Regions from separate parts of the Pseudomonas sp. MT92 genome, predicted to be linked through region 2. Evidence: riboswitches for the same ligand, from Rfam matches in the RefSeq annotation. Region 2 holds a riboswitch; the other holds the start of a gene.
The links. Region 2 has a riboswitch for cobalamin ahead of AC1Q6D_RS29975 (CbtB domain-containing protein). Riboswitches for the same ligand answer to the same signal wherever they lie in the genome.
Positions count from the first base shown of each region.

Region 1: another riboswitch for cobalamin. It lies ahead of cobO (cob(I)yrinic acid a,c-diamide adenosyltransferase); the one in region 2 lies ahead of AC1Q6D_RS29975 (CbtB domain-containing protein).

Region 1 is NZ_JBXAFA010000008.1:286,043-301,589, reverse strand. Features, by position in the region: gene AC1Q6D_RS17465 (OmpP1/FadL family transporter) at 1-953, shown strand, start outside; gene AC1Q6D_RS17460 (glutathione peroxidase) at 1,043-1,609, opposite strand; gene AC1Q6D_RS17455 (hypothetical protein) at 1,665-1,787, opposite strand; gene AC1Q6D_RS17450 (MFS transporter) at 1,784-2,992, opposite strand; gene AC1Q6D_RS17445 (MarR family winged helix-turn-helix transcriptional regulator) at 3,045-3,449, opposite strand; gene AC1Q6D_RS17440 (adenosylcobinamide-GDP ribazoletransferase) at 3,532-4,263, opposite strand; gene cobC (alpha-ribazole phosphatase family protein) at 4,266-4,841, opposite strand; gene cobT (nicotinate-nucleotide--dimethylbenzimidazole phosphoribosyltransferase) at 4,838-5,893, opposite strand; gene cobU (bifunctional adenosylcobinamide kinase/adenosylcobinamide-phosphate guanylyltransferase) at 5,890-6,411, opposite strand; gene AC1Q6D_RS17420 (cobyric acid synthase) at 6,489-7,940, opposite strand; gene cobD (threonine-phosphate decarboxylase CobD) at 7,937-8,929, opposite strand; gene cbiB (adenosylcobinamide-phosphate synthase CbiB) at 8,922-9,830, opposite strand; gene bluB (5,6-dimethylbenzimidazole synthase) at 9,827-10,477, opposite strand; gene AC1Q6D_RS17400 (cobyrinic acid a,c-diamide synthase CobB) at 10,474-11,856, opposite strand; gene cobO (cob(I)yrinic acid a,c-diamide adenosyltransferase) at 11,867-12,478, opposite strand; cobalamin riboswitch at 12,561-12,792, opposite strand; gene AC1Q6D_RS17390 (hypothetical protein) at 12,945-13,529, shown strand; gene AC1Q6D_RS17385 (PQQ-dependent sugar dehydrogenase) at 13,597-14,910, shown strand; gene AC1Q6D_RS17380 (O-methyltransferase) at 15,019-15,547, opposite strand, start outside.
Region 2 is NZ_JBXAFA010000022.1:12,289-27,835, forward strand. Features, by position in the region: gene cobN (cobaltochelatase subunit CobN) at 1-996, opposite strand, end outside; gene cobW (cobalamin biosynthesis protein CobW) at 1,000-2,067, opposite strand; cobalamin riboswitch at 2,166-2,377, opposite strand; cobalamin riboswitch at 2,499-2,724, shown strand; gene AC1Q6D_RS29975 (CbtB domain-containing protein) at 2,845-3,039, shown strand; gene AC1Q6D_RS29980 (CbtA family protein) at 3,051-3,755, shown strand; gene AC1Q6D_RS29985 (cobalamin biosynthesis protein) at 3,752-4,165, shown strand; gene cobM (precorrin-4 C(11)-methyltransferase) at 4,249-4,995, shown strand; gene nfuA (Fe-S biogenesis protein NfuA) at 5,103-5,687, opposite strand; gene AC1Q6D_RS30000 (fatty acid cis/trans isomerase) at 5,915-8,212, opposite strand; gene metH (methionine synthase) at 8,368-12,078, shown strand; gene AC1Q6D_RS30010 (NEL-type E3 ubiquitin ligase domain-containing protein) at 12,134-15,547, opposite strand, start outside.

The sequences.
Region 1 (15,547 bases), on a different contig from region 2:
ACGATGAATGGGCTGTCGGTTTTGGTGTCTACGCTCCGTTCGGGCTGATTACCAACTACGAAAACGGCTTTCAGGGCCGCGCTTTCGGCAGCAAGAGCGAAGTCAAAGTCGTCACTCTGCAACCAACCGTCAGTTACGCGTTCAACGACAAGGTGTCGATCGGTTTTGGCCCTACCATCAACCGGATTACCGGCACCCTGGAATCGGACATTGCTCTCCCAGTCCCACGGTCTGGCGACAACAATGTTGAGATCAAGGGCGACGATACAGCCTTGGGCTGGAACGCCGGCATCCTGGTGCAAGCCACCGACACCACTCGCGTGGGCCTGACCTACCACTCGAAAGTGAACTACAAGCTCGACGGCCACACCGATGTGACGGCTGGCGCTGGCGTGCCACCTCAGCTGCTCAAATCCAACCGTTACGATGCCTCGCTGAAGCTCGAAACACCTGAGTCCTATGACCTTTCCGTGACTCAAGATTTGAATGATGCCTGGAAGCTCTATGCCGGTGCGACTTGGACTCGCTGGAGCCGCCTGAAAGACATCACGGTCAACAACGACGGCGTAACCGCACAAAGCGGCGGTGCCCTCGCCCCACAAATCCTTGGCACCATCAAGGAAGACCAGAACTGGCATGACACCTGGGCCTACGCCGTGGGTACCTCCTACCAGTTGAACAAGCAGTGGACACTGCGTACCGGTCTCTCCTTTGACCAGTCGCCCACCAACAACACTGATCGTTCGCCACGCATTCCTACCGGTGACCGGACGATTTTCAGCATCGGTGCAGGCTTCAACCCAACCGACGACTGGACCATTGATGTGGCTTACTCCTACCTCAAGGAAGAATCTGTCACTGTCAAACGCGCTAACGCTTTGGGTCAGTCCTACAACGCCAAGTACGAAAACAGTGCAAACGGTTTCGGTGTCGGTGCAACCTACCGCTTCTGATGATTCACGGCGGGCCTGAACCGCTTGCCACCTGAATCAAAAAAGCCCCGCTCTCTTGCACAGAGGCGGGGCTTTTTAGTGGGCATCGATCAGGGAGCGGAAGCGGGAGGCGGTGAAGCCAGAGCCTTCTCTACTGCCGCGATGAAATCGGGATCATCGGGTTTGGTCAGGCTGGAGAAATTGGCGATCACCTTGCCCTGACGATCGACCACGTACTTGTAGAAATTCCACTTCGGCGCGCTGGACTGCTCGGCGAGCACCCGGAACAGGTGCGTCGCATCGTCACCGCGGACTTTCTGCGGCTCGGTCATGGTGAAGGTCACGCCGTAATTCACATAACAGACCTTGGCCGTCTCGGCACCGTCCTTTGACTCCTGTTTGAAGTCATTGGACGGCACACCGATCACCTCCAGCCCCTGATCCTTGTAACGCTGATTCAGTGCTTCAAGGCTTTTGAACTGCGGGGCGAAGCCACAAAAACTGGCGGTATTGACCACCACCAATGGCTTGCCCGCGAAGCGCTGGCACAAGTCGATGGATTCCTTGGCGCGTAGTTTGGGCAGCGAACCTTCCAACAGCGTCGGGCATTGTGCGGCCTGAGCCAACCCGGTAAACGCGACCAGTAATGCAGGTACCGCCAGCCAGCGCATCAACATGTCAGGGCTTCCTTATAAGTCGTCAGTTATCGAAGTTACTCGCCCTCTTATCCTGCTAGCAAGCACCCATACCCAACTGCATCAAGGCCAACCCGCCCCGATGCCAGCCCCACCACGCCAGAGCCAGCAGCAAGGCACAAACGCCAAGAAGGGTAATGCGCGGCCAGAAGTTGTTCATGTCGCGCTCATTTGCGTTTGCAGGCGTGCCACCGGCGTTTCGCGCACCGGCCAGTTGAGGGCGGCGGCCATCAGGCTCAACAGAATCGCTACCTGCCAGATCAAGTCATAACTCCCGGTACGGTCGTAGACCACCCCGCCCAACCAACCACCGAGGAACGAACCGAGCTGGTGGAACAGGAAGACAATCCCACCGAGCATGGAGAGGTTTCGTACGCCGAACAAGGTCGCTACCGTGCCATTGGTCAACGGCACCGTCGACAGCCACAGGAAACCCATGGCCATACCGAACAGATAAGCGGTAGTCGTGGTCACCGGCGCCCACAGGAACAACGCAATCACCACCGCCCGCAACAGGTAAAGACCGGTGAGCAAACGCGGCTTGGACATGCGTCCACCGAGCCAGCCTGCGGTGTAGGTGCCGAAGATATTGAACAAACCAATCAGCGCCAGCACCGTGGTGCCGACTGTCGCCGGAAGGTGCTGATCCACCAGATACGCCGGCAAGTGCACGCCAATGAAGACCACCTGAAAACCGCAGACAAAAAAGCCGAACGCCAGCAGCCAGAACCCCGAATGGGAACAGGCTTCACGCAATGCCTCGGACAAGGTTTGCTCATGGCCAAGCACTGGCAAAGGCTTGTCCTTGAGCATGCTGACCAACGGCACGATCAAGGCCACCAGGCAGCCCAAAGCCAGCAGCGCCGCAGACCAGCCGAGCCAGCCGATCAACCCGAGCGTGCCGGGCACCATGGCGAACTGACCAAAGGAACCGGCAGCGCTGGCGATCCCCATGCCCAGGCTGCGTTTCTCCGGCGGGACAGCACGCCCGACCACGCCGAGAATCACCGAAAACGAAGTGCCGGACAGACCGATACCGATCAACAGCCCGGCACTCAAGGACAGCGTGACGGCCGAATCCGACAGGCCCATGAACAACAGGCCCAAGGCGTACAGAACGCCGCCGATCAGCACCACCTTCGCCGCACCGAAGCGATCCGCCAGCGCGCCGGTGAATGGCTGCGCCAAGCCCCAGATCAGGTTTTGCAGGGCGATGGCGAAGGCAAAGACTTCACGCCCCCAGCCAAACTCGGCACTCATCGGCGCCAGAAACAGCCCGAAGCCGTGTCGCACGCCAAGCGACAACGCAAGGATCAGCGCACTCCCCAATAAAACCCAACCACAGGTACGCCACATCGATGTCATTATTATTCTCCAATCGCGGGTATATACCCGCTTAAGTTCTGAAAAACCGGCATCAAGCCAGTTCATCCAGCAATTTCAACAACGTTTCCCGCTTCTCGGCGCCCAAGCGATCAACCAATCGCTGCTGTGCCGCTTCCCAGGCCGGCAGGGCTGCTTTCAAGCGCTCGGCACCGGCTTCGGTCAGGCGGACGATACGGTTACGCATGTCCTCGCCCTCGACCAGCATCACCAGGCCCTCGCCTTCCAGGACGCGCAAATTGCGCCCCAGGGTGCTGCGATCCAGTCCCATGGCCTCGGCCAGGGTGGAAATACTCGGTTGATCCAGACGCTGCAGATTGCACAGCAAAGAATACTGCGCAACGTTGATCCCGAAACCGTCGAGAGCGCCGTCGTAATGCCTGCTGACGCCACGGGCGGCGCGACGCAGGTTGATGCATAAACATTGGGATTCGAGCATGGTGCGTGTATATACCCGTGGTTAAGTGAAAGCAAATTTTTTGTTACATGCAACCCGTACGAGCAACCCTGCTCGCGCAGCCTTATATCAAGGCCAGCCCGACCAGCATCGCAACTTCCAGCAATTCCAGCAACGCCCCCGCCGTATCGCCCGTCGTCCCGCCTAATCGTCGCAGCATGACCCGTCGCAACCACGCGAACAACACGACTGCCAGCACCACGGCAAAAAAACCACTCAAGCCAGCAATCAGCACGCAGGCCAAGCCACTGACCGCCAACACCTGCTTGCCTGCCGAGCGTGGCAGATGATCGGCCAGCGCCTGACCCAGGCCACCGGCACGTACATAGGGCGTGGTCAGGAACAACCCCAGCAACGCACTGCGACCAAGCAGCGGCACGATGATCAGCGCAAGGGCGTGTTGCTGTTCGATCAAGGCCAGCAGCGCGGCGAATTTCAACAGCAGCACCAACACCAGCGTGACCACCGCCATCGGACCGCTGCGCGGGTCTTTCATGATGGTCAACGTGCGTTCACGGTCGCCGAAGCCACCGAGCCACGCATCGGCGCTGTCGGCCAGGCCGTCCAGGTGCAATGCGCCGCTGAGCAACACCCAAACGGTGAGCAGGAGTGCCGCGTGCAGCAACAGCGGCGCGCCGAGCATCAGCCAGTTGAGGCCCCATAAAATACCGCCGAACAACAAGCCCACCAGCGGATAGAACAGCAGCGACCGCCCCAGCTCCTGCGGTGCCGGCATGCCCGGCAGACGGACCGGCAGGCTGCTGAGAAACTGTAAGGCAATCCAGAACGGCAGCATGGTCAGACCGCTTCCCTTAACAATCCGTCGGACTCGACCGACAGCGAAAACAGTGCGCCATGGCCGACTTCAACGTTGAGTAATTGCTCCCGCGGCAAGCCGCGCGCCTGCGCCAGCAACAAGCGCATGACCCCGCCATGACTGACGAGCAATACCCGCTCGCCCGCGTAGGCGGCATGCAAACGCGCCACCGCCGCCAACACCCGCGCTGCGAACGCCGCGACAGGCTCGCCCTGAGGCGGCGTGAACGAATAAGGATCGGCCCAGAACAACCCGAGGGAATCGGCATCGGTTTCCATCAGCGCCGCAGCGCTCTGCCCCTCCCAGGCGCCGAAATGCAGTTCTTGCAGGTCGGCCTGCCACTCGATCGGCAAGCCCAATCGCCCTGCCAGTTCTTCAGCGAACCGCGCACACCGCTGCAGGGGCGAACTGACCAGACGATCCCAAGGCCCATGCGCCAGCACCGCCTCGCGCATTTGCTGCCAGCCTTTTTCGGTCAATGCATCATCGAGGCTGCCACGCAAGCCGCCACCGAGCTCGGTTTCGCCGTGACGCAGCATATCCAGACGCAACGTCATGCCGGACGATCCGCCACCGCTGCCTCGGCGAACGTCGCCATCTGCCCGTGCAGGTCGCAGGCCAGACGCAGCAATGGCACGGCCAGCGCCGCGCCGCTGCCCTCGCCCAGTCGCAAGCCGAGGTCGAGCAAGGGTTCGGCACTCAGGGTTTCCAGCACACGGCGGTGCCCCGGCTCGGCACCGCGATGGCCGAACAACAGCCACTGTCGACACTCGGGATTCAAGCGCACCGCGACCAGCGCCGCGACGCTGCAAATGAAACCGTCCACCAGCACCGCAATGCCTTCCTGGGCGCAGGCCAGGTAAGCACCCACCAGTGCCGCAATTTCAAAACCGCCGAGGTTGAACAGGGTCTGCAACGCATCGCCACGCTGAGCCCCGTGCAGCGCCAGCGCGCGCTCGATCACTTGTGCTTTATGGCTGACGCCTGCGGCATTCAAACCGGTGCCCGGCCCGGCCAGATGTACGACCGGACACTCCAGCAATGCGCACGCCAGGGCGCTGGCCGCCGTGGTGTTGCCAATGCCCATTTCGCCACCAATGAATAGCTGAGCGCCCGAGGCGAGCGCGCGCTGCACGCTGTCGCGACCCGCCTGCAGAGCACGCTCACCTTGCGCCTGCGTCATCGCCGGACCTTGCACAAAATTCGCCGTCCCCGGACCGATGTTCAGATGACGCACACCCGACAGGTTCAATGCCGGCGTCACCGTGCCCAGGTCCACCACTTCGAGGCAAGCCCCCAACTGCCGCGCCAGCACGCTGATTGCTGCACCACCGGTGACGAAGTTGTGCAGCATCTGCCCGGTGACTTCCTGGGGAAATGCCGACACGCCTTCGGCCACCACGCCATGGTCACCGGCAAAAATCGCGATCCACAGCTGATCCAGGCTTGGCTTGATCTGCCCTTGCAAGCCCGCCAATTGCACCGCCACCGCTTCGAGCTGGCCGAGCGAACCGGCCGGTTTGGTCAGTTGCTGTTGCCGGGCTTGCGCCTGCTCGAGCACATCGAGGTCGATCGGCTTGCACGGGTTCAGCCACCAGGATTGGGTCATAACGCAGTTCCTTTCAAAGTCAGGGGCAGGCCGGCGACGGTCAGGATGACTCGCTGACAACGCTCGGCCAGAGCTTGATGCAGCCAACCGGCCTCATCGACATAGCGGCGAGTCAATTCGCCCAGCGGCACGACACCCATTCCGGTCTCGTTGCTGACAAAAATGATTTCACCTGGCAGCGACGCCAGGCACTCCAGCAGGGCATCGCGCTCGGCGCTCAGGCGTTGCTCATCGTCGAGCATCAGCAGATTGGTCAGCCACAGGGTCAGGCAATCCACCAACAGGCAGCGTTCGGCACTGGCGGTTTCGCGCAGGACGCGGGCCAATTCCAGCGGCTCTTCGATCAACGCCCATTCGGCCGGACGACGGGCACGGTGATGGGCGACCCGCTGGCTCATTTCACCGTCCAGCGGTTGGCTGGTGGCGATGTAGGTCACTTGGAGCTGGCTGTCTGAGGCGAGTTTTTCGGCCAGACGACTTTTGCCGGAGCGGGCGCCGCCGAGGATCAGTTGGAGCATGTTCATAACCTCTTATTTGGCGGTGTCGCGACAGGCCTCATCGCGGGCAAGCCCGCGATGAGGCCTGAACAGTCACTTCAAATCCCACAGAGCTCACGCAGCAGCCCGGTATCCAGATGCGTCTCCACCAGATCCGCCAGCCGCTCGATATCCCGCTCGCGCAATCCGTGGTAATCCACGTCCTGCACAGCCTGCAAACCCGCCCAACGCAACAGGGCGCTGCACGCTGCCGGGGATTCGAACAGACCGTGCAGATAGGTGCCGAAAATCTGCCCATCGACACTTTGCGCACCGTCGCAGCGTCCGTCATCGAGCAGTACGGCGGCGTTTTCCAGCGCCGGCCCGGTGGTGACGCCGGCATGGATTTCATAGCCGCTGACTTCAGCATTCTCCAGCGCCAGACGCCCGCGCACATTACGCAGCTGCTTGTGTTCTTCGAGTCGGGTTTCAAACGCCAACAACCCCAGCCCGGCGCTGGACCCCGGAACACCTTCCAGGCCCAGCGGATCGTGCACCTGCTCGCCGAGCATTTGCAGACCGCCGCAGATGCCCAGCACTTTGCCGCCGTAGCGCAGGTGTCGTGAGATCGCGATTTCCCAACCGTTGGCGCGCAGATACGCCAGGTCGTCGCGCACGCTTTTCGAGCCGGGAAGGATGATCAGATCGGCTGGCGGAATCGCCTGGCCGGGACCGACGAATTGCAGGTCGACTTGCGGGTGCAGGCGCAACGGGTCGAAATCGGTGTGGTTGCTGATGCGCGGCAGCACCGGCACCACCACTTTCAGTACCTGATCGACCTTGTCGGTCTGGCGCTGATCGATGCCGTCTTCGGCCTCCAGATGCAAATCCAGCACGTACGGCAGCACGCCGATCACTGGCTTGCCGGTACGCTGTTCCAGCCAATCGAGGCCGGGTTGCAGCAAGGCGATATCGCCGCGAAAACGATTGATGATGAAGCCCTTGACTCGCGCCTGCTCGCTGGGCGACAGCAGCTCCAGCGTCCCCACCAGATGCGCGAACACCCCGCCACGATTGATGTCGGCGATCAGCAGCACCGGACAATCCACCGCTTCGGCGAAGCCCATGTTGGCGATGTCCCCGGCACGCAGGTTGATCTCCGCTGGCGAGCCCGCACCTTCGACCATCACCACCGGATACGCCGCACTCAACCGCGCATGGGAAGCCAGCACCGCTTGCATGGCGATGGCTTTGTAGTCGTGATAGGCGACGGCGTTCATGGTTGTGACGGCGCGACCATGGATGATCACCTGAGCGCCGGTATCGCTGTTGGGTTTGAGCAGCACCGGGTTCATATCGGTGTGCGGTTCGAGGTAAGCGGCCTGCGCCTGCACGGCTTGTGCGCGACCGATTTCACCACCGTCGGCCGTCACGGCGCTGTTGAGCGCCATGTTCTGCGGCTTGAACGGCACCACGCTGACGCCCTGACGCGTAACCCAGCGACACAACGCCGTCACCAGTGTGCTTTTACCGGCATCGGATGTGGTGCCCTGCACCATCAACGTTGTCATTGGTCTGCCTTGGCAAAGGCTGCGAATGCGGCGGCAAGACGCACCCAGTCGGCTTCATCGGCAGGCAACCCGAAACGCAGACTGCTGTTGTGCGTGAACAACCGCAGCAAAATTCCGCGCCGGGCCATGAATTCATGCAGTGCTTCGGCGCGATCGGTGATCAACCACTGGAACAATGCGCAGCCGCCATCAGGCTTGAAACCGTGCTGCTCCAGGAGCACCGCCAGACGTTCACTGGCCACTTCCGCGCGCACGCGTTGCAATGCGTGCCCTTCGACATCACGCAGGCAGGCCTGGCCCACCACTCGGGTCGGACCGCTGACGACCCATGGCCCCACTTGTTCAGCGAGCAACTTGAGTAACTTGCGCTCGGCCAGGACAAATCCCAGCCGCACCCCGGCCAGACCAAAGAACTTGCCGAACGAACGCAGCACGATCAGGCCGACCAGATGGGAGAACGGCGCCAGACTCTGCTGCGGTGTGTTGTCCATGAACGCTTCGTCCACCACCAGCCAGCCACCGCGCTGGGCCAGTCGTGAATGCCAGTCGAGCAGGCGAGCGGGGGGCAGGCTCAAGCCGGTGGGATTATTCGGGTTAACCACCACCAACACATCCAGGCTGTCGACAAAGAAATCGACTTCCTGCTCCAGCACCTCGCGCACGATGTAGCCATTGCGGCGCCACGCTTCGGCATGTTCGGCATAACACGGCGACAGCACGCCCACCTTCCCCGCCCGACGCAGACGCGGCAGTAACTGGATGGCCATCTGCGACCCCGCCACCGGCAATACCTGCAGGGTGCCGTAGTAATCGCAGGCGGCCTGTTCCAGCCCGTCATCGTTTTCCGGCAACCGCGCCCAGGCCCGCAGCGGGATATCCGGAACGGGAAACGGCCAGGGCGCGAGGCCGCTGGACAGGTCAAGCCAATCGGCTTCCTCGATGCCGTATTCGAGCGCCGCCTTGCGCAACCGTCCACCGTGCTCAAGCATAAAATTCAGCCCCCAGGCAGAGAATCAGCAGCCATAACCATACCCCGCGCTGGACCAGTTGCCAGCCACGATCGATGGAGTCGGCATCCGCCGGCACGCCTTCGCCCAGTTGCGGACGTTGATGCAGTTCACCGTGATAGATCGCCGCCCCACCCAATTCGACGCCCAGCGCACCGGCCCCCGCAGCCATCACCGGGCCGGCGTTCGGGCTGTCCCAGGTCGGGCCCTGGGTCCGCCAGCATTTCAGGGCCAGTCGGGTTTGGCCCAGCAAGGCGTAGGTCAGCGCTACCAAACGCGCGGGAATGTAATTGAGCACATCATCGATTTTCGCTGCCGCCCAGCCGAAACGCTCGAAGCGTTCATTGCGATAGCCCCACATGGCGTCCAGCGTGTTGCTCAAACGGTAGAGCACAACGCCTGGCGCACCGGCCACGGCAAACCAGAACAGTGCGGCAAACACGGCGTCACTGCCGTTTTCCAGCACCGATTCGGTGGCGGCACGGGCCACTTCGGTTTTATCCAGTTCGCTGGTCTTGCGGCTGACCAGGTAACTGACGCGCGTACGCGCCTCTTCCAGATCATCGCTGCGCAAGGCCCTGGCCACGGGCTCGACGTGTTCGCCCAGGCTGCGCATGCCGAGGGCGCAGTACAACGCAAGAATCTCGACCATCCAGCCCACATAAGGCGCCCAGGAAAGAGCCGTGGCCAACAAGGTCAGCGGCAACACCGCAATCACCCACGCGGTGACCCCGTGACTGCGCCAGCCGCGACCACCCGCGTTGAAACGTTGCTCGATACGCTCGGCAAACCGACCGAACGCCACCAGCGGATGCCAGCGCTTGGGTTCACCCAGCAGCGCATCCAGCGCCACGGCGGCGACACTCAACAACGCCACACTCATTGGCGCACTCCCCAATAATTTTCATACAACAATTCACTGAGCGGACGCGCCTGCGCCCAGCCTTCAAGGACCAGCATCGGCGCCGGGTAGAATTCCTCGACCGGTCCCAGGCACAAAATGGCCAGTGGTTTGGCACCGGGCGGCAAGCCGAGCAAATCGGCCAGGGCTTGCGGTTCGAACAGCGAGACCCAGCCCATGCCCAAGCCTTCGGCCCGGGAGGCCAGCCACAGGTTCTGGATCGCGCAGGACAACGAAGCCATGTCCATTTCCGGCAAGGTGCGACGACCGAAAATATGCCGCTCGCGATCGTCCATCAGCGCCGCCACCAACACCTCGGCGCAATCATTGATGCCTTCGACCTTGAGCTGCATGAATTCGTCAGTGCGTTCGCCAAGGGCTTCGGCGGTGCGAATGCGCTCTTGCTCCACCAGTTCCCGGATCTGGCCGCGCAGGGCTCGGTCGCTGATGCGGATAAACCGCCAGGGCTGCATCAAGCCGACACTTGGCGCCTGGTGCGCGGCTTCGAGCAACCGCCGCAGCAATTCAGGCTCGACCGTGCCACCGCTGAAGTGACGCATGTCGCGGCGTTCACCGATGGCCCGGTAGACCGCTGCGCGTTCGGCTTCGGTGAATGCGTTGTCGGTCATGGCCTCTTCGCTGGCAAGCCAGCGCCTACAGGGTTCAGGTGATCAACTGCAGGAGCCGACTTGCCGGCGAAGGCACCCTCAAGATCGGGTGCAAACAATGCGGCTACAGCGGTCGGATTGGACGGAAAATAGAAATGCACATAAGAGGCCGTCATCCGCCCCTCACGATAAACCGCCTCCGCCCCGCGCCCGCCATTGGGGCTCAAGCCACGGGCAATCGGCACGAGCCCGGTGGTGGTCAGCGAATGATGATAGGTATGCCCACGCAGGGAACCTTCCGGCAATTCGACAGCCTGCAGCGCCAGTGCCGCCAGACGCTTTTGCATCACCGCATCCCCGGCCAGCAGGCCGACCAATTCTGCACGCGTACCTTCGACATCGGTGAGCGAATCGAGCAAATACAACATGCCGCCACATTCGGCGAGCAAGGGTTTGCCCGCCTCGTGGTGCGCGCGAATCGCGCTCAGCATCGAGGTGTTTTGCGACAACGCCACATGATGCAATTCCGGGTAACCGCCCGGCAGATAGAGGCTGTCTGCCTCGGGTAGCCGACTGTCACGCATCGGTGAAAAGAACGACAACTCGGCGCCCATGGCCCGCAACAAATCCAGGCTGGCGCCATAGGTAAAGGCAAACGCTTCATCACGGGCCACGGCAATGCGCACACCCGCCAGCAAGGGTTCGGCAGCGATCACATCCGGGGCTGCGAATTCCACGGCCGGCGGAAGCGCCACCTCGCAACTGCTGGCCAGGGCTTCGGCCGCCGCATCGAGGCGAAGATCGAGATCGTTCAACTCACTGGCCTGCACCAGGCCAAGGTGACGACTCGGCAATTCGATGGCGGTTTCGCGGGACAACGCACCATACCAACGCAGGCCTTCGGTCAGGCTGCCTTCAAGCAACTGCGCGTGACGCAGGGTGCCCACGCGGTTGGCCAGGACACCGGCAAACGGCAGGTCGGGTTGGTAGCGCGCCAGCCCCAGGGCCAGGGCACCAAAGGTCTGGGCCATGGCGGTGCCGTCGATCACGCCCAGCACCGGCACGCCGAAGTGCCGCGCCAGGTCAGCACTGGATGGCGTACCGTCGAACAGCCCCATGACACCTTCGATGAGGATCAGGTCCGCTTCGCCCGCGGCCTCCCACAACAGCCGACGACTCTCCTGCTCGCCGACCATCCACATGTCCAGCTGATACACCGGCGCACCGCTGGCGCGCTCCAGAATCATCGGATCGAGAAAGTCCGGGCCACATTTGAACACACGAACCTTGCGGCCCTGATTGCGATGCAAACGGGCCAGCGCGGCGGTGACGGTGGTCTTGCCCTGACCGGAGGCCGGCGCGGCAATCAGTACCGCCGGGCATTGACGAGGGCTATTCATACCGTGCGACTCACAACTCGACGCCTTTCTGCGCCTTGATACCGGCCTGAAAGGCGTGCTTGATCATGCCCATTTCAGTGACGGTGTCGGCCAGCTCGATCATCTCAGGCTTGGCGCCACGACCGGTGACCACCACGTGCTGCATTGGCGGGCGAGCCTGCAAATCACTGAGCACCCGATCCAGATCGAGGTAACCGTGCTTGAGGGCGATGTTCAACTCATCGAGCACCACCAGGCCGATGGATGGATCGCGCAGCAATTCACGGGACACTTCCCACGCGGCTTCGGCGGCGGCGATGTCGCGCTGACGATCCTGGGTTTCCCAGGTAAAGCCTTCGCCCATCACATGAAAACGCACCTGTTCCGGGAAGCGCCGGAAGAACAGCTCTTCACCCGTGCTGTTGCGCCCCTTGATGAACTGCACCACACCGCACTGCATGCCATGGCCCATCGAGCGGGCCAGCATGCCGAACGCCGAGCTGCTCTTGCCCTTGCCGTTGCCGGTCAGCACCAGCAGCAGGCCGCATTCATTCGGGGAGTTGGCGATGCGTTCATCGATTACGGCTTTTTTGCGCAACATGCGCGCCAGATGACGTTCGTCACGATCAGGGGTATCAGTCATGGGAGAGCTCTCCGTTGAGGCAGGATAACGGCGGGCAGGCACAAGAACAGACGGCAAGAAGCCTGGCATCGCCCACCGTGATGCCGCTTGAATGGATCAGGCCGGTCTCCGGGCTCATGAGCGGCGTTGGCCTGGCTGCGCGCCTTCCCGCATCGATGACGACGCAGTGGCTCAAGGCGCAGCTTTCACTCATTTACCGTTGCGGGGGCAGCGCCGGGATCGAAGGCCTTCACGCATTGAAGGACCTGCTCACCGGCTTCCCTGTTTCACTCTGTCGACCCAAGTCACAGAGCACCTGAAACAAGCCGCGAAGGTTAGAGGGTTGGGGGTGGAGCGTCAATTGAAGACGGGGTACGCGCGCGAATAACTGCCATTGATCAATAAACTGACGCCAATCTTGTGCCACACTTCAAGCAATGATATCAAAGAGCCACAACCCCACATCACAATAACAAGGGTGAGCCCCATGCAAGGCATGATCATCAGCAATCCGCAACTGGAATTCCTGCGCCCGGTGCTGGAGCGCTGGTTTGACTGTATCGACCGCTACAACGCCGTACGCGGCGATAACGAAACGCCTTACTGGCTCGACGAAAAAGCCAATCTCGGCCTGCTTTCCGCCGCTGCCTGGATGGCCGAAATGGTCACCCTGCAACAATCGCCCACCCGCAAACAAATCGATGAAGGCGAACGCAACGGTCGTGCCGACTTGTTTATCGCCACACCCGAAGCTCGCGCCTGGATTCAAGCCACACAACGCTGGCCACGGGTGAACAGCCTGAACCTGACCCAGGCCCTGCTCGATATCACCAGCGAGGCCAAACGCGTCAGCTACGCCAGCGACCTGAGACTCGGCTGCCTGTTTGTGGCACCGCAGAAAACCCAACATGGCGCCACCCCGGAAGAATTGCAGGACATGGTCGACGACCTGCAAAAGGAGCACACCTGCGCCGTCGCCTGGTATTTCCCCTACGCCTACCGCAAGTTGCACAACGAAGGAGGTCACTATCATCCCGGCATTGCCGTGCTGTTCAAGGAAGCTCGCGGCTAACGGTTGAACCATCGCGCGACGTAACTTCTCTACTGATCAGGTCACTGCATTCATAGGGAAGATCAGTATGCGCAAGCCCCAACTCGTACTCGCTATCGCGCTCGCCGGAGGACTCGCCGCTTGCGGTGAAACCTCCAGCCTGCAAGTCTCCGACGGCACCGGCCCGTCACCCAGGCTCCCAGAACCCAACAAGACGTTGATTCCGACGGTCAACATCGCCCCGGCGATCGGCTGGCCGGAGGGCGCCAAACCCGTCGCCGCTGCCGGTACCCAAGTAGCCGCGTTCGCCGAGAACCTCGACCACCCGCGCTGGCTCTATGTGCTGCCCAATGGCGACGTGCTGGTGGCCGAAACCAATGCACCGCCCAAACCCGATGACGGGACAGGCATACGCGGATGGGTCATGAAGAAAGTCATGGGGCGCGCCGGCGCGGGCGTGCCGAGCGCCAATCGCATCACCCTGCTGCGCGACCAGGACCACGACGGCATCGCGGAAACCCGCACGGCGTTTCTGGAAAACCTGAACTCCCCCTTCGGCATGGCGCTGGTCGGCAATGACCTGTACATCGCCGACACCGATCAATTGCTGCGTTTTCACTATGAAAACGGCGATACAGCGATCAAGTCGCAACCGATCAAAGTACTCGACCTGCCCGGCGGCACGCTGAATCACCACTGGACCAAAAACGTCATCGCCAGCAAGGACGGCAGCAAGCTGTATGTCACGGTGGGTTCGAACAGCAACGTTGCCGAAAACGGCCTGGACAAGGAAGAAGGCCGCGCGGCGATCTGGGAAGTGGACCGCGCCACAGGCAACCACCGGATCTTTGCCTCAGGCTTGCGCAACCCCAATGGCCTGTCCTGGGAGCCGCAAAGCGGGGCACTGTGGACGGCGGTCAATGAGCGCGATGAAATCGGCAGCGATCTGGTGCCGGACTACATCACCTCGGTCAAGGACGGCGCGTTCTATGGCTGGCCATTCAGCTATTACGGCCAGCACGTCGACGTTCGCGTCGAGCCGCAAAACCCGGACATGGTGGCCAAGGCTATCGCGCCAGACTATGCGGTCGGCCCGCACACCGCTTCCCTGGGACTGACGTTCGCCGAAGGCAGCCGGTTGCCGGCGCCATTCACCCAGGGCGCCTTCGTTGGCCAGCACGGCTCATGGAACCGCAAGCCGCACAGTGGCTACAAAGTGATATTCGTGCCGTTCGACGCCGGCAAACCAAGCGGGCAGCCGGTGGATGTGCTCACGGGTTTTCTCAATGACCAAGAAAAAGCCATGGGCCGGCCAGTGGGCGTGGTGATAGATCAGCAAGGCGCCTTGTTGGTGGCGGACGATGTAGGGAACAAGGTTTGGCGGGTTTCAGCAGTCAAATAAGTACACATCAAACCTGTGGGAGCGGGCTTGCCCGCGATAGGGCCGGCCCTTGCAATATCGATGCTGCCTGAACTGCCGCTATGGCGGGCAAGACCGCCCCCGCAAGAATCACCGTTTGCGGCAGAGCGTGAGCCCATCGCCCAACGGCAACATCGACAGGTCCAAGCGCGAGTCATCCTTCAAGGCACCGTTGAGCGCCTGGATGGCTCGGGTGTCTGCGCTCAGCGGACGCTCTTCCAGTACCCGCCCGCTCCACAGCGTGTTATCGAACACCGCCAATCCACCCACCCGCAGCAGCCGCAGCGCGTGTTCAAGGTAGGTGGGATAATTGGCCTTGTCGGCGTCGATGAAGACCAGATCGAATTGCCCGCCCTGCCCTTGCCTCTCCAGTTCGGCCAGGGTCTCCAGCGCGGGTGCCAAACGCAGATCAATACGCTCGGCCAGGCCGGCTTCCCGCCAGTAACGACGTGCGGTGGCATTGTAGTCGCCGGGAATATCGCAGCAGATCATCGAGCCGTCATCGGGCAGTGCCGCAGCCATGCACAGCGCGCTGTACCCCGTGAACGTTCCGATTTCCAGCAGACGTCGCGCGCCAGTCAGCTTCACCAGCAATGCAAGAAACTGCCCCTGCTCCGGC
Region 2 (15,547 bases):
GAAGCTGATCGGTCGGCTGATGATTCGCCCGTCCAGTTCCGGCAGGGCGATATGCATCGCCAGATCACGCGGGCCGAGCCCTTGTTCGCTGGCGCGCCATCCCGGTTCGTTATCCTGGGCGCAAATTGCCTGGATCACCGGGATATTGCGGCGAAACGGACGCAAATGCGGAGCTTCAGGACTCGATTGGGCGAAACCGGTGGTGTTGAGAATCACCGAGGCGCAGACCTCGTCCAGCCAGTCCTCGACCACCGACAGGCAGCCGGGTTCTTTCAGACTGGCCAGGGCGATAGGCAACGGATTCAACCCCGCTGCCTGCAAACGCTGACAGAAGACGTCGATGAAAGCGGTGTTCGCCGCCTGCAAGTGCGAGCGGTAGAACAGCACCGCCGCCACCGGTTGATCGGTCCGCCATTCGGCTTGCCAATCACTCAGTTGCGCAGGACTTTTGTGTGGGTGGTAGATCGCTGTGCGCGGCAAGGCTTGTGGCTCGGACCAGGCGTAATCACGGCCCAGCCAGCGATTGGCCAGGCAGCGAAAAAAGCCCAGGGCATTGCCCATGCCACCCTGACGCAAATACTGCCAGAGTCTGTCGCGGTCCTCAGCACCCACGGTGCTAAGGTCGCTGAGCTCCGGGTCCGGACGATCGTCACCCGGCACCAGAATCAGCTGCACCCCGCGCCGGGAAAGCTCTACCAAGCGCTCCACGCCATAACGCCAATAGGCGATGCCGCCGTGCAGCGAGATCAGAATGACCTTGGCGTGGCGCAGCACTTCGTCGACGTACAAATCGACCGAAGCGTGATTCTGCACCTGCATCGGGTTGGCCAGGCGCACGCTCGGGTAATCGTCAGGCAACTGCTGGGCCGCTTCGGCGAGCAGCGCCAGGCTGGAATCGCCGCTGCACAGGATCACCAGCTCGGCGGGAGTTTGTCCAAGGTCGGCAATGTTGTCGTCCGACACGAAACCGCCGGGCTGGGTCCTGAGCAGGTGCATGGCTTATACGCTGAGCGCGGCGCGCAATTGCGTTTCGAGCAGCTCGGCGTCCAGCGCCTGGCCGATCAACACCAGACGTGTGGTGCGTTCTTCTTCGCGCCCCCACTGACGGTCGAAGTGCTTGTCGAAACGAGTACCCACGCCCTGGATCAAAAGGCGCATCGGTTTGTTCGGGATCGCCGCGAAGCCCTTGACCCGCAGGATGCTGTGCTCCACCACCAATTGCGTCAGCGCGTCCATCAGCAAGCTCTCGTCAGAGGCTGGCAGTTCGATGGAGATGGAGTCGAAAGCGTCGTGATCGTGGTCGTCGTGATCATCATCGTCGTGGTGATGATCGTGATGGCTGTGGCGGCTGTCGATGTGTTCTTCGGAACCGGCGCCCAGGCCGATCAGAACGTCCAGTGGCAGGCGACCGCTGCTGGCTTCAATGACTTTCACCGCAGGCGGCAACTCTTCAGCGACTTCCAGGCGCACGCGGGCCAGGTCTTCCGGGCTGATCAGGTCAGCTTTGTTGAGGATCACCAGGTCGGCACTGGACAACTGATCGGCGAACAGCTCGTGCAGCGGCGATTCGTGGTCCAGGTTCGGGTCAAGTTTGCGCTGGGCGTCCACCTGATCCGGGAACGCGGCGAAGGTGCCGGCGGCCACGGCCGGGCTATCGACCACGGTGATCACCGCGTCAACGGTGCAGGCGCTGCGGATTTCCGGCCACTGGAAGGCCTGGACCAGCGGCTTTGGCAGCGCCAGGCCGGAGGTTTCGATGAGGATGTGGTCGAGATCGCCGCGACGGGCAACCAGTTCGCGCATCACCGGGAAGAACTCTTCCTGAACGGTGCAACACAGGCAGCCGTTGGCCAGTTCGTAGACGCGGCCATTGGCTTCTTCTTCGGTACAGCCGATGGAGCACTGCTTGAGGATTTCACCGTCGATACCCAGCTCGCCGAACTCGTTGACGATCACCGCGATGCGACGCCCTTGAGCGTTGTCGAGCATGTGCCGCAGCAAGGTGGTTTTGCCCGAGCCGAGGAAGCCGGTAACGATGGTGACGGGGAGTTTGGCCAGTGTTTTCATCGGATGCCCTTTGGCAAGGTGGCGGGCATACGGGACGAGAACCGGCAACGCCTGTGCGCGCCGGAAGCGTTCGCCACCGGATCACCCCGCCCGGTTGTAGTGAGAATCTGTTCGAGGCAGGTCTCCTGGCTGACGGCGTGCCAGTCGCTTGACTGGCGTTGGCTGCGCCTTCCCGCGGGCTCAGGACCTGAGCGTGCAGTGGCGTGGCAGCGAACATCACCGTTCACAGTTGCGGGGGCAGCCGCGGCATCGACCGCGTTCCCTTCTTAGCTTCGGCAAACGCCGAAGAACCTCGAAAGCGCAAGGCTACGCATCGTATTGGGGCGGGTCAATGTTCATGCTGAGTTCTACAGTGCCTGCTCGCGAATCAAGCAACTCAGTCCCGAGTTGAGAACACTTGCCAATTGACGCCCCACCTCTGCCCATGCTCTCCTACACGCCTTGTTACGGGTGCCCTTCACAGGGTGAAACGGGAAACCGGTGAATCATGTGCTTTACTCTAAAGCCATGTCAGTCCGGTGCTGCCCCCGCAACGGTAAGCGAGCGAAGCGTCAGATCCACTGTGCCAGTGCGGCATGGGAAGGTGATGCTTGCAGGTTCAGGCGATAGCCAGCACCCCTCGTGAGCCCGGAGACCGGCCCGCAACACAAAGTGAACCTTACAATCACTGAATGACAAACCCGCGGTGGGCGGGCGCTGTTCGAACCTCTGCGCGCTCGCTCGTGCAGGGATTTGCATGCGCTCCCATTCCCCGCTGACAGAACTGAGGGAAGCGCCATGTCGATTATCAGCAGCACCGGCCACAGCACCACCACCAGCAGCACCACAACCCTGACTCAACGCCTGACCGCCGCCGTGTGTGCGTCGATCCTCGGTGCGTGCCTGGTGTATTTCGCCGGTTTCTCGCACATCGAGGCGGTTCACAACGCCGCTCACGATACCCGTCACAGCGCTGCCTTCCCGTGCCATTGAGACCTGTCGACATGATCAAGCGTATCGCGCAAACCGCGGGGTTCACGGGGCTGCTGGCCGCCCTGCTGCTGACCCTGCTGCAAAGCTTCTGGGTCGCTCCGCTGATTCTGCAGGCCGAAACCTACGAAAAATCCGAACCCGCTGCTGTTGAAGTCCATGAACATGCCGCTGGCGTCGCCGCTCACACCCACGATGCCGAAGCCTGGGAGCCGGAAAACGGCTGGCAGCGCGTGTTGTCGACCACCGGCGGCAATCTGGTGGTGGCTGTCGGTTTCGCCCTGATGCTCGCCGGCCTGTACACCTTGCGCGCGCCGACCAAAACCTCTCAGGGGTTGCTCTGGGGCCTGGCCGGTTACGCGACCTTCGTGCTCGCGCCGACCCTTGGCCTGCCGCCGGAACTGCCAGGCACCGCCGCTGCCGACCTGGCGCAACGGCAGACCTGGTGGATTGGCACCGCCGCTTCAACCGCTGTCGGCATCGCGCTGATCGCGTTCAGCCGTCACTGGCTGATGAAAGTCCTCGGTGCAGCCATCATTGCCGTCCCTCATGTGATTGGCGCGCCGCAGCCGGACGTGCACTCGATGCTGGCACCGCAAGCACTGGAAACCCAATTCAAAATCGCTTCGCAGCTGACCAATGTCGCGTTCTGGCTGGCCCTGGGCCTGATCAGCGCCTGGCTGTTCCGCCGCAAGAGCGATGGCCAATACCACGCATGACCGATACCGGCACAGCGCCGACCCTGGTGGTCGGCCTGGGCTGCCAACGGGGCTGCCCCGTCACCACGTTACGGGCGTTGCTCGATCAGGCGTTGCAAGCGCACCAGATCGAATTGCATCAGATCAAGGCCCTGGCCAGTATCGATTTGAAGCGAGATGAGCCGGCCCTTGTCGAGCTGGCCGAGCAACTCGCGCTGCCACTGACGTATTTCAGCAGCGAACAGTTGGCCGGCTATGAGCCACAACTCAGTCATCATTCGCAGATCGCCTTCGAGCGAACCGGCTGCTACGGCATAGCGGAAAGTGCCGCACTGGCCCTGGCCGAGCAGTTGACCCATTCGCCGGCCAAACTGCTGATCAAGCGGCAGAAATATGCCCAGGCCACCTTCGCATTGGCCTGCTCGACGTAAAATCCTCGATAATCCGCGCTTTCGATCATGAGCAATCTTCATCTGCTGCCTTGCCCAGCCCCTTTCTCCCACAGGAATCGACGATGACCGTCTACTTCATAGGCGCAGGTCCTGGCGACCCCGAGCTGATCACCGTCAAAGGCCAGCGGCTGATTCGCAGCTGCCCGGTGATCATCTATGCCGGTTCGCTGGTGCCCGCCGCAGTACTGCAAGGACATTGTGCCGAGCAAGTGGTCAACAGCGCCGAACTGCATCTGGAACAGATTATCGACCTGATCAAGACCGCCGACGCCAAGGGCCAGGACGTGGCTCGCGTGCATTCTGGCGACCCGAGCCTGTATGGCGCCATCGGCGAGCAGATTCGCTACCTGCGCGAACTCGGCATTGCCTTTGAAATCATTCCCGGGGTCACCGCTACGGCCGCCTGCGCAGCGCTTTTGGGGGCGGAACTGACCCTGCCCGACGTCTCACAGAGCGTGATCCTGACTCGCTATGCCGACAAAACCGTGATGCCCGCCGGTGAAGAATTAGGCAGCCTGGCGCAGCATGGAGCCACCATGGCAATTCATCTGGGGGTCAATCACCTGGAAAAGATCCTGGCCGAATTGCTGCCGCATTACGGCGCGGATTGCCCGATTGCAGTGATTCACCGCGCGACCTGGCCGGATCAGGATTGGGTGGTGGGTACGCTGGAAGACATTGCCGGGAAGGTTCAGGCCAAGGGGTTTCGGCGCACGGCATTGATTCTGGTGGGACGGGTGCTGGGCAGTGACCATTTCAGCGAATCGTCGCTGTATCGCGCGGGGCATGCGCATCTCTATCGACCTTGAACCCTGCTGAATCCTGTGGCGGGGGCTTGTCGGATCGCAACAGGTTATCGAACACCCATAAAAAACGGCGCTCACGGGCGCCGTTTTTTAATTTCGCAGCGAACGCCTTAGTAGTAGGCGTTTTCTTTCTGCGTGTGGTCAGTCACGTCACGAACACCCTTGAGCTCGGGGATACGCTCGAGCAAGGTGCGCTCGATGCCTTCCTTCAGGGTCACGTCTGCCTGGCCGCAGCCCTGGCAACCACCGCCGAACTGGAGAACGGCGATGCCGTCTTCAACCACGTCGATCAGGCTGACCTGGCCGCCGTGGCTGGCCAGCCCCGGGTTGATCTCGGTTTGCAGGTAATAGTTGATGCGCTCGTTGATCGGGCTGTCGGCGTTGACCATCGGGACTTTGGCGTTTGGCGCCTTGATGGTCAGTTGGCCGCCCATGCGGTCGGTGGCGTAGTCGACAACCGCGTCGTCCAGGAAAGCTTCGCTGAACGAATCGATGTAAGCGGTGAAGCTTTTGAGCCCCAGCGCGGTGTCTTCGGGTTTTTCTTCGCCCGGCTTGCAGTAGGCAATGCAGGTTTCGGCGTACTGGGTGCCAGGCTGGGTGATGAAGACGCGGATGCCAATGCCCGGGGTGTTCTGCTTGGAGAGCAGATCAGCCAGATAATCGTGGGCGGCGTCGGTGATGGTTATAGCGGTCATGGAAACTCCTCGCAGGCTTGGGCGCAGTTTACGCCAATCATCGCGCCGGACAAAGTCCCAGTATTTTTGTCAGGAAAGAACGATGGCAACCTCACCCGGCCATTCGCCGTCAATCCCGACTTTAAACCACCGATAGCTGCAGTTGACTACCCAATTGCGGCTTTCCCACGATCCTGATTCGATGGTCGCTTCTTAGTCCGGGACATCAGGCAGCTTGCAAAAATCGATCAAAGATTCTGGTAGCGATTCATGTCCAGCACGCCCTCCTCGACCGGATCGGTCTCATGGATATAGCGGCTCAGGTCATGGAAGTACTGCCAGAACTGCGGATGGCTGCGCCTTACGCCCCAGCGATCGACAATCCTCTCGAAGCTGCCGGCGTCTTTGGCGTTTTCCATGGCGTCGACAAAGGCCGGGACTTGTTCGGCGGGAATGTTGAACATGAAGTTCGGGTAGCTGCTCATGACCCCCGGATAAATGGTGAGCGTGTCGAGCCCTGGCTCATACCGCAGCGACTCGCCAAGCAGGAACGCTACGTTGCTGTGTGCGCGGTTGCGCAGCAGGCTGTAGACCACACGTTGGCCACTCGCCGTCTCGACGCGCAGCATGGTCGCTTCAGGCAACTGGTCTATGACCTTGAGTCCGGCCGCCGGGCGCGAAGTCAGGCGACTCAGGGCTTGTTCGGCACCCTGCAAGTCCAGATCGATGTTGGGTCGCGAGCAGTAGGCACCGTCACAGCGATTGATCGGGTCCGGGTTGGCATTGAGCTCGCCATAGCGCGCCAGCAACTGCATGACGAAATCGCGCTTGGGGTCCTTCGGATCGAGTTTCAGCGCCGTCGGCGTGTCGTTGTCAATCGATTCGTAGTCCAGCCACATCTTGAATTTGCCACTGCTCTGGTACCAGTCGTCCAGGTAATCGTCGCGGGAGTTGGCCGGCATCAGGCGCAGGAAGTTCTGCTCCGCGCCGTTACGGATCAAGTCGAAATACAAGCGCGTCTGGGCTTGATGAGAGACGTTGCCGAACACGTCGAAATTCACCGCCAACTGATAGTAAGTGCGCTCCAGCAACGGGAAGTCGAACAGCCAGATGGTTTGCGGCACCTCACCGATCAGGCCCTTGGTCACCGAGGCGCTGTCGAAATGTCGAAAGATACTCAACAAGGCGTTGTCATTGCCTGCCCACAGGCTGGACCAGCTCGGCGGCCGCAAGTCCGCGTAACTGTCCCGGCGCAGGGCTTCATACGCATTGCGCTTGTCGCGGTAGTCATGCCACAGGCTCAGGACACTGCCAACGTCGTCGTTCTGCCCTGGCATCGCCAATAATGGTGTCGCCTGGCCGCGATACTTCGGGTCGGTGATGTAGAGGTCATGTTCCGGGGCCTGGAACAGCGCCCAGAAATTATCGCGAATCACGTCCGTGGCAATCTGACCCCGGCAGACCGGGCCGCGAATAAAGGTGCGCACGAAATATTCGGCGTTATCGAGCATGAACTGATAACGCGCCTGGGCCGGGATGGCTTCGAAAGTGGTAAACGGATTGGCCCGGCGTTCCGGCCCGTAGCCCGGCAGCGCGTTGACCTGCCAGTTGCCGTTGTAGAACAGGGTTTTGATCCGCGCCATCTTCGCCGCGCTCAGCGGATAGGTGATGTGGGTCTTGTGCACGATCACGCCCTGTACCGGCCACAGGCGGTAATAGATCTGAGTGCCGGGATCATCATTGGGCCGGCGGGTGTTGATCAGATCGATAGGCTGGCCGCTCGGCGTGCGCGAACGCACCCACTGGAAGAAATGCCCGGGCTCGCCATCCTTGAAATAGATGTGCGCAAGAAACCAGTGCTCGAACAACCAGCGCCCCACCAGACTTTGTCGCGCACCCGGCGCATTCAGCAGGTTCTCCCACTGCACCACCTCCAAGGCTTCTTTCGCACTGGGCGCCAGGCCTTGCTCATCGATGGGCGCGCCAGAGGCCAGCCAGCGTTGCAACGTCTGATATTGCTGATCGGTCAGACCCGTCACCGCCAACGGCATGCCCTCCTTCGGGTGGGAACCGGCATAGGCATCGAACTCCGCCGGCATGGCGCACGTGTTTTCCCGATTCAGACCCAGGACAATCTCTTCGGGCAGCTTGGCATTGGGCTGCATTGGCGCCTTGTGACCCAACTCGAGCATCCGCGCCATCAGCGCGGCCTGACTGCCCTGGGCGTCGAGCACTGAATAGAAGCCCTTTTGCTGCCAGGCACGCTTACCGAACGCGTCATAAAACAACCGGGTCGGCGCGGCGGCCTGACTGCGATCACCGTCATAGACCGGGATTTTGTTGGCGCCGCGCGCCGCGCCTTCGCCACTGCCCAGGTTGAGCTGGCAGGCGGAGTCGTAGCAGGCGTGGCAAGCCACACACTTTTCAGTGAAGATCGGTTGGATGTCACGCGTGTAGGAAATGCCGTTAGATACAGCGGGACTTTGCGCGACGGCGCCCCAGCTAAACAGCAACAATGCAATGCTGATGACGACGCGATACGACATGTCCCTGGTCCCGATCTTTAAAAAACGCGGCGATTCTACCGGTCTGGCCATCACACCATCATGAGCGATATTCACGTTAAATCCAGACATGCTCCAATAGCGCACAGGTTTGCTATCATCCCGGCCCTTCGTCATGGCCTTACCGAGTAGTCCAAATGTCCGATCGCAGCGTTCGCCTTCAAGCTCTCAAGCACGCCCTCAAAGAGCGCATTCTGATTCTCGATGGCGGTATGGGCACGATGATCCAGAGCTATAAGCTCGAGGAGCAGGATTACCGTGGCAAACGCTTTGCCGACTGGCCGAGCGATGTCAAAGGCAACAACGACCTTCTGGTGCTGACGCGCCCGGATGTGATTGGCGGTATCGAAAAAGCCTACCTGGATGCCGGCGCCGACATTCTCGAAACCAACACCTTCAACGCCACTCAGATTTCTCTGGCCGATTACGGCATGCAGGGCCTGGCGTACGAATTGAACGTAGAAGGTGCACGGTTGGCGCGCAAGGTCGCCGACGCCAAGACCCTGGAAACCCCTGACAAGCCGCGCTTCGTCGCCGGCGTGCTCGGCCCGACCAGCCGCACCTGCTCGCTGTCGCCAGACGTGAACAACCCCGGCTACCGCAACGTGACGTTCGATGAACTGGTGGAGAACTACACCGAGTCCACCAAAGGCCTGATCGAAGGCGGCGCCGACCTGATCCTGATCGAAACCATTTTCGACACCCTCAACGCCAAGGCTGCGATCTTTGCCGTTCAAGGCGTGTTCGAAGAACTGGGCATCGAATTGCCGATCATGATCTCCGGCACCATCACCGACGCCTCCGGTCGCACCCTGTCCGGCCAGACCACCGAGGCCTTCTGGAACTCCGTGGCCCACGCCAAGCCGATTTCCGTCGGTTTGAACTGCGCCCTCGGTGCCAGCGAGCTGCGCCCGTACCTGGAAGAGCTGTCGAACAAGGCCAGCACCCACGTCTCGGCGCACCCGAACGCCGGCCTGCCAAACGAATTCGGCGAGTACGACGAATTGCCGGCGCAAACCGCCAAGGTCATCGAAGAGTTTGCCCAAAGCGGCTTCCTGAACATCGTGGGTGGCTGCTGCGGCACCACGCCGGGCCACATCGAAGCCATCGCCAAGGCCGTGGCCGGTTATGCGCCGCGCGAGATTCCGGAAATCCCCAAGGCTTGCCGCCTGTCGGGCCTGGAGCCGTTCACCATCGATCGCAACTCGCTGTTCGTCAACGTCGGTGAGCGCACCAACATCACGGGTTCGGCCAAATTCGCCCGCCTGATCCGCGAAGACAACTACACCGAAGCCCTGGAAGTCGCCCTGCAGCAGGTCGAGGCCGGCGCCCAGGTGATCGACATCAACATGGACGAAGGGATGCTCGATTCGAAGAAGGCCATGGTGACCTTCCTCAATCTGATTGCCGGCGAACCGGACATCTCCCGCGTACCGATCATGATCGACTCCTCCAAGTGGGAAGTGATCGAAGCCGGCCTCAAGTGCATCCAGGGCAAGGGCATCGTCAACTCCATCAGCATGAAGGAAGGTGTCGAGCAGTTCATTCATCACGCCAAGCTGTGCAAGCGTTATGGCGCCGCCGTGGTCGTGATGGCCTTCGACGAAGCCGGCCAGGCCGATACCGAAGCGCGCAAGAAAGAAATCTGCAAACGCTCCTATGACATTCTGGTCAACGAAGTCGGCTTCCCGCCGGAAGACATCATCTTTGACCCGAACATCTTCGCCGTGGCCACCGGCATCGAAGAACACAACAACTACGCGGTGGACTTCATCAACGCCTGTGCCTACATCCGCGACGAACTGCCGTATGCGCTGACCTCGGGCGGCGTGTCCAACGTGTCGTTCTCGTTCCGTGGCAACAACCCGGTGCGTGAAGCGATTCACTCGGTGTTCCTGCTGTACGCGATCCGCGCCGGCCTGACCATGGGTATCGTCAACGCCGGTCAGCTGGAGATCTACGACCAGATCCCGGTGGAACTGCGTGACGCCGTTGAAGACGTGATCCTCAACCGCACCCCGGAAGGCACCGACGCCCTCCTCGCCATCGCCGACAAGTACAAGGGCGACGGCAGCGTCAAGGAAGCCGAGACTGAAGAGTGGCGCAACTGGGACGTCAACAAGCGCCTGGAGCATGCACTGGTCAAGGGCATCACCACCCACATCGTTGAAGACACCGAAGAGTCCCGTCAATCGTTCGCCCGCCCGATCGAAGTGATCGAAGGTCCACTGATGTCCGGCATGAATATCGTTGGCGACCTGTTCGGCGCCGGCAAAATGTTCCTGCCGCAAGTGGTGAAATCCGCCCGCGTGATGAAACAGGCGGTAGCCCACTTGATCCCGTTCATCGAGCTGGAAAAGGGCGACAAACCGGAAGCCAAGGGCAAGATCCTGATGGCCACGGTGAAAGGCGACGTGCACGACATCGGCAAGAACATCGTCGGCGTGGTGCTGGGCTGTAACGGCTACGACATCGTCGACCTCGGCGTGATGGTGCCGGCGGAGAAAATCCTCCAGGTCGCCAAGGACGAGAAGTGCGACATCATCGGCCTGTCCGGCCTGATCACTCCGTCACTGGATGAAATGGTCCATGTCGCTCGCGAGATGCAGCGCCAGGACTTCCATCTGCCATTGATGATCGGCGGCGCGACCACCTCCAAAGCGCACACGGCAGTGAAGATCGAGCCCAAGTACAGCAACGACGCCGTGGTCTACGTCACCGACGCCTCCCGCGCCGTCGGCGTGGCCACGCAGTTGCTGTCCAAGGAACTGAAGGCCGGTTTCGTCGAGAAAACCCGCGAGGAATACGTCGAGGTCCGCGAGCGCACCGCCAACCGCAGCGCCCGCACCGAGCGCCTGAGCTACGCCGCTTCGATCGCGAAAAAACCGCAGTTCGACTGGAGTACCTACGAGCCGGTCAAGCCAACGTTCACCGGCACCAAGGTGCTGGATAACATCGACCTGAAAGTGTTGGCCGAGTACATCGACTGGACGCCGTTCTTTATCTCCTGGGACCTGGCCGGCAAATTCCCGCGCATCCTCCAGGACGAAGTGGTCGGTGAAGCCGCCACCGCGCTGTACGCCGATGCCCAGGAAATGCTCGCCAAACTGATCGACGAGAAGCTGATCAGCGCCCGCGCGGTGTTCGGTTTCTGGCCGGCCAATCAGGTGCGCGACGATGACATCGAAGTTTACGGGGATGACGGCAAGCCCTTGGCCAAGCTGCACCACCTGCGTCAGCAGATCATCAAGACCGACGGCAAGCCGAATTTCTCCCTGGCCGACTTCGTCGCTCCGAAAGACAGCGAAATCACCGACTACGTGGGTGGTTTCATCACCACCGCGGGTATCGGTGCCGAAGAAGTGGCCAAGGCCTATCAGGACGCTGGCGACGACTACAACTCGATCATGGTCAAGGCCCTGGCCGACCGTTTGGCCGAGGCCTGTGCCGAGTGGCTGCACCAGCAGGTGCGAAAAGAACACTGGGGTTATGCCAAGGACGAAACCCTCGACAACGAGGCGTTGATCAAGGAGCAATACACCGGTATCCGCCCTGCCCCGGGCTACCCTGCCTGCCCGGATCACACCGAGAAAGCCACGCTGTTTGCCCTGCTCGACCCCGAGGCCCGCGAAATGCACGCCGGCCGCAGCGGCGTGTTCCTGACTGAGCACTACGCAATGTTCCCGGCAGCGGCGGTCAGCGGCTGGTACTTTGCCCACCCGCAAGCGCAGTACTTTGCCGTGGGCAAGATCGACAAGGACCAGGTGCAGAGCTACACGTCGCGTAAAGGTCAGGAGCTGAGTGTGACTGAACGCTGGCTGGCACCGAACCTCGGTTACGACAACTGAGTGTTCAACTGAAATAAACCCTGTGGGAACGAGCTTGCTCGCTCCCACAGGTGATTTACCTGTTTGAAGCAGCCGCCAGCTGCGAAACCTCCTGGCGGGACAACTCGATCATCTTCGCGTTACGCGCCGCCGTCTGCTCGAACAGCTGACTCAGGAACGCCCCCTCGTCAGCGCTATCAACCTCCTCCTGAACATCCAGCTCATCGAGCGCCCTGAACACGTCAGGGTATTTTTCCTTGAGATAACTCACCCAATAGTCGCGCTGGATCAAGTCTTCGAAAAAACCATCGGATTGCTCTGCGTTGGTGATCTCGAGGCGCGCGTCCGCCAGTTGCTGAGCGGTCACTCCCGAGCCATAGGTCATGTGTTTCGGTTGCCCTGGCAACTCCAGGCCGTCTGCCCAGCCTTGCGTCAGGCCGATTCGATAACCCAAACGTACCTCGGCCTCATCCTGGCCGGTTCGAATGGCGACTTTCCTCGCGAGATCGTCGACCTTGTCCAGTCGAAACAACTGCCGGGACAAGTTCAGCAGCGCTTGCCCCTTCACAGCCGGGCGCCCGACGGGAATATCAAGCAAGGCATTGTGGGTGAAAACTTTGCTCTCCAGCCCGCTGAACGTCAGGATTCGACCATCGACACAAGTCCCGTGGGTGCTGGAGCTGGCAAACAGGATCTCCCGCAGTTCCGAATTGCTGGCGGCGGCTTCAATGACCGTCCAGACCCGCCGCGTCAGATCGGCGTTCGCCACCCGGAACTCCTGCGTATCCTGCAATCGCGAAAGCAGATGAAAGAACGCCGCATTGTCCGGTTCCGCCGCGAGTTGATTCCATATCCCGGTTTTGCCGGCCACTTCCTCGGGAGGAAGATGGGTTAACCAGGGTGCTTTTTGCTCCGGATCCGGCTCAATCTCAGGCAGATCCTCATCCGTATCGATGGCTTCGCTGCTGTCGCCGCCCTGACCGTGGGAGTCATCGATCAACTCGTCAAGATCGCTCCGCGAGATTCCCAGCACCGCGTCGCGCAAACCCGCTTCACGGTAATCCCTGAGTTGTTCAAGGCTCTCAAGGGAAAGGTTGTAGTTGTCGCTCAAATCCGTACCGGCCATCAGCACCTCATGGTCACCATTGAGGGCCTGCACGGGGATCGACGTGATGTCGTTGCCACTGAGATTGAGCGTGCCCAGATAGGGGCTGTCGAACACCCCGTCCGGCCATTCGGTCAAATTGTTGTTACGCAGATCCAGCGTTTCCAATCGCTCGAAATTGCCAATATCAAAGGCATCCAGTTCGTTGTAGCTCAAGTCCAGCCAGCGCAAACCCTCCAGATTGTCCAAAGCGGCATACAGCTGCTCGGCATCGGTTATCCGGTTCGAGGACATTTCCAGACGCTCGAGGCCGCCCATGGAACGGACCGGTTCTGGAATGCCATCCAGCCCATTGCCATTGAGGTCCAGGTTTTTCAGGCGGGTAAAGGCCTTCAGGAACCCGTCGGAACCTCGCCGGGTCAGTTTTACACTCGTCAGTTTCAACGTGCCGACATGCTCGAACATTGCTGGCACCTCAGGCAGATCACCCAGTTGCAGACCGTTGAGATCCAGCACCGCATCCGTCACGGCGCCGTTGCCGCTCAGACCTGTGCGCCAGCATTCGAGGATGCGCAAGGCGGCCTGCCTGCGAATGATGGAGGACGTCATCCAGCCGCTACCACGAGATCCCCGGGTAAACAGCCAGCCATTCAATTGGCGCGTGAGCGTTTCAAAGGCTTGCTCCCATTCGGCAATTTTCACGCTTGCAGCTTCGCCCCCCTGCATCTGTTCGATCATTTGCAAGGCGTCATCATCGGCGAGTGCCGGTTTCAGGCGTTGCAGGCGCTTTGTTAAAACCGCATTCCCTTCTCCCGCTGGCACTTCCGGCAGCGGCAGTAAGTGACGTGCGATCGAACTTGCGCTCTCAAGCGGCGGGAAATCCAGTGGCACCTGTTCCAGGTCGAACCGTTCCAGAGCGCCGGCCGGCAGCCCTTTGGCCATTTCCATTCGATGCCGGGCCGCATTGCGTACGGCGACGGCTTGAGGGGTTAAAGGTGTGCCGGTGAGGTTGGTCTTGAGCAGCGTTTCATCCGCAAGCGACTCCGGCAGCGCGTTGACCCTGCTGTCGCGCAAATCCAGCCAATACAACTCTGGTAGCGCTTGTGCCCCGGTCGGCCATTCATGCAGTGCTGTGCCGCTGAGATTCAAGGCCTTGAGACGAGTCATTGCACTGACATCCAGGGTGTTCAACGGGTTGTTGCTCAAGTCCAGGCGTTGCAGCGCCTGCAACCCATCAAAAGCTTGCTGAATCCCGGTATCGCCAACGATTCGGTTATTGGAAAGATCCAGCTCAGTCAGTTTTCCAAGATCACCGGGCGCAAAGGGCACGTCGGTCAGATCGCTGCCACTCACATCGAGTTTTTCCAGCGCAGGGAACCCGCGTACAAAACTGCGGATCTGTTGGACGGGCGCTCCATTGCCCTTCAAAGACAAGGTTCGTACTTCGGGGAAGGCGCCGTCCGGCAATTCGGGAAACTCACTCAGAGCCAGATTCGGCAGATCGAGTACAGAGGCATTGGCCGTCGAGCCGTAGCGTTTGAATGCGCCGTTGCGCCAGCTGGTTCTCAGGGCATTTGCCGTCCATGTACGCCCCATGATCTCGTGGGCCGCTCCAGGCATTTGTAGCGCGCGTTGGGACCAGTCATTGAGGTGCTGATTGAGCTGATGATGCTGTTCACTCAATGCTTCGACGGCGTCGAATCTCGCCGCTGCGTCTGGCCACTGTTCGACAAACTGATCAAACATTCCCGCAGACGGGTCATTGATGCCTTCACCCAGACGTTTCAACTCGCCCTTGCAGTAATCCCTGACCATTTCTTCCAGGTCAACAAGGTGCTGCGGCTGACGCTTGAGATACTCATACGCCGGCTTGAAGTTTTTACGCAGGACGTTCGACCAGTCCAGCGACAATCCGGACCAGAGTTTTTCATGCCCTTCGAAAATACCTTCAGGTAGCGTTCTGATGCCTGTGCCGGTGAGATTCAGGCGCTCAAGACGGGGCAGTTGCAGAACCCCGATTGGCCACTGATCCATTGACGGGGCAATCACCTCAAGCAGGCGCAGATTGCGTAGCCGGCTGACGTCCAACGCCACCGGAACGCCCCAGGTTGAATACAGGCTGAGCTCCTCGAGCGTCGTCAACGCACCCAGTCTCGACGGCATGTCTGCGGCGAAGCGCGCAGCTGAATACAGGCTCAACCCCGTGAGGTCCGGCATACTGCTCAATACTTGGGGCACGGTGGTGAAAGCGTTGCCTGTGCCATTGATCCGCAGCCTTCTGAGCTTGGGAAAATTCGCCAACAACGCATCGACATTGGCGTCGGTGACGCTACGACCCCGGACATACAGATCACGCACATGGGAGAAATCCGCCGACAGCGCAGG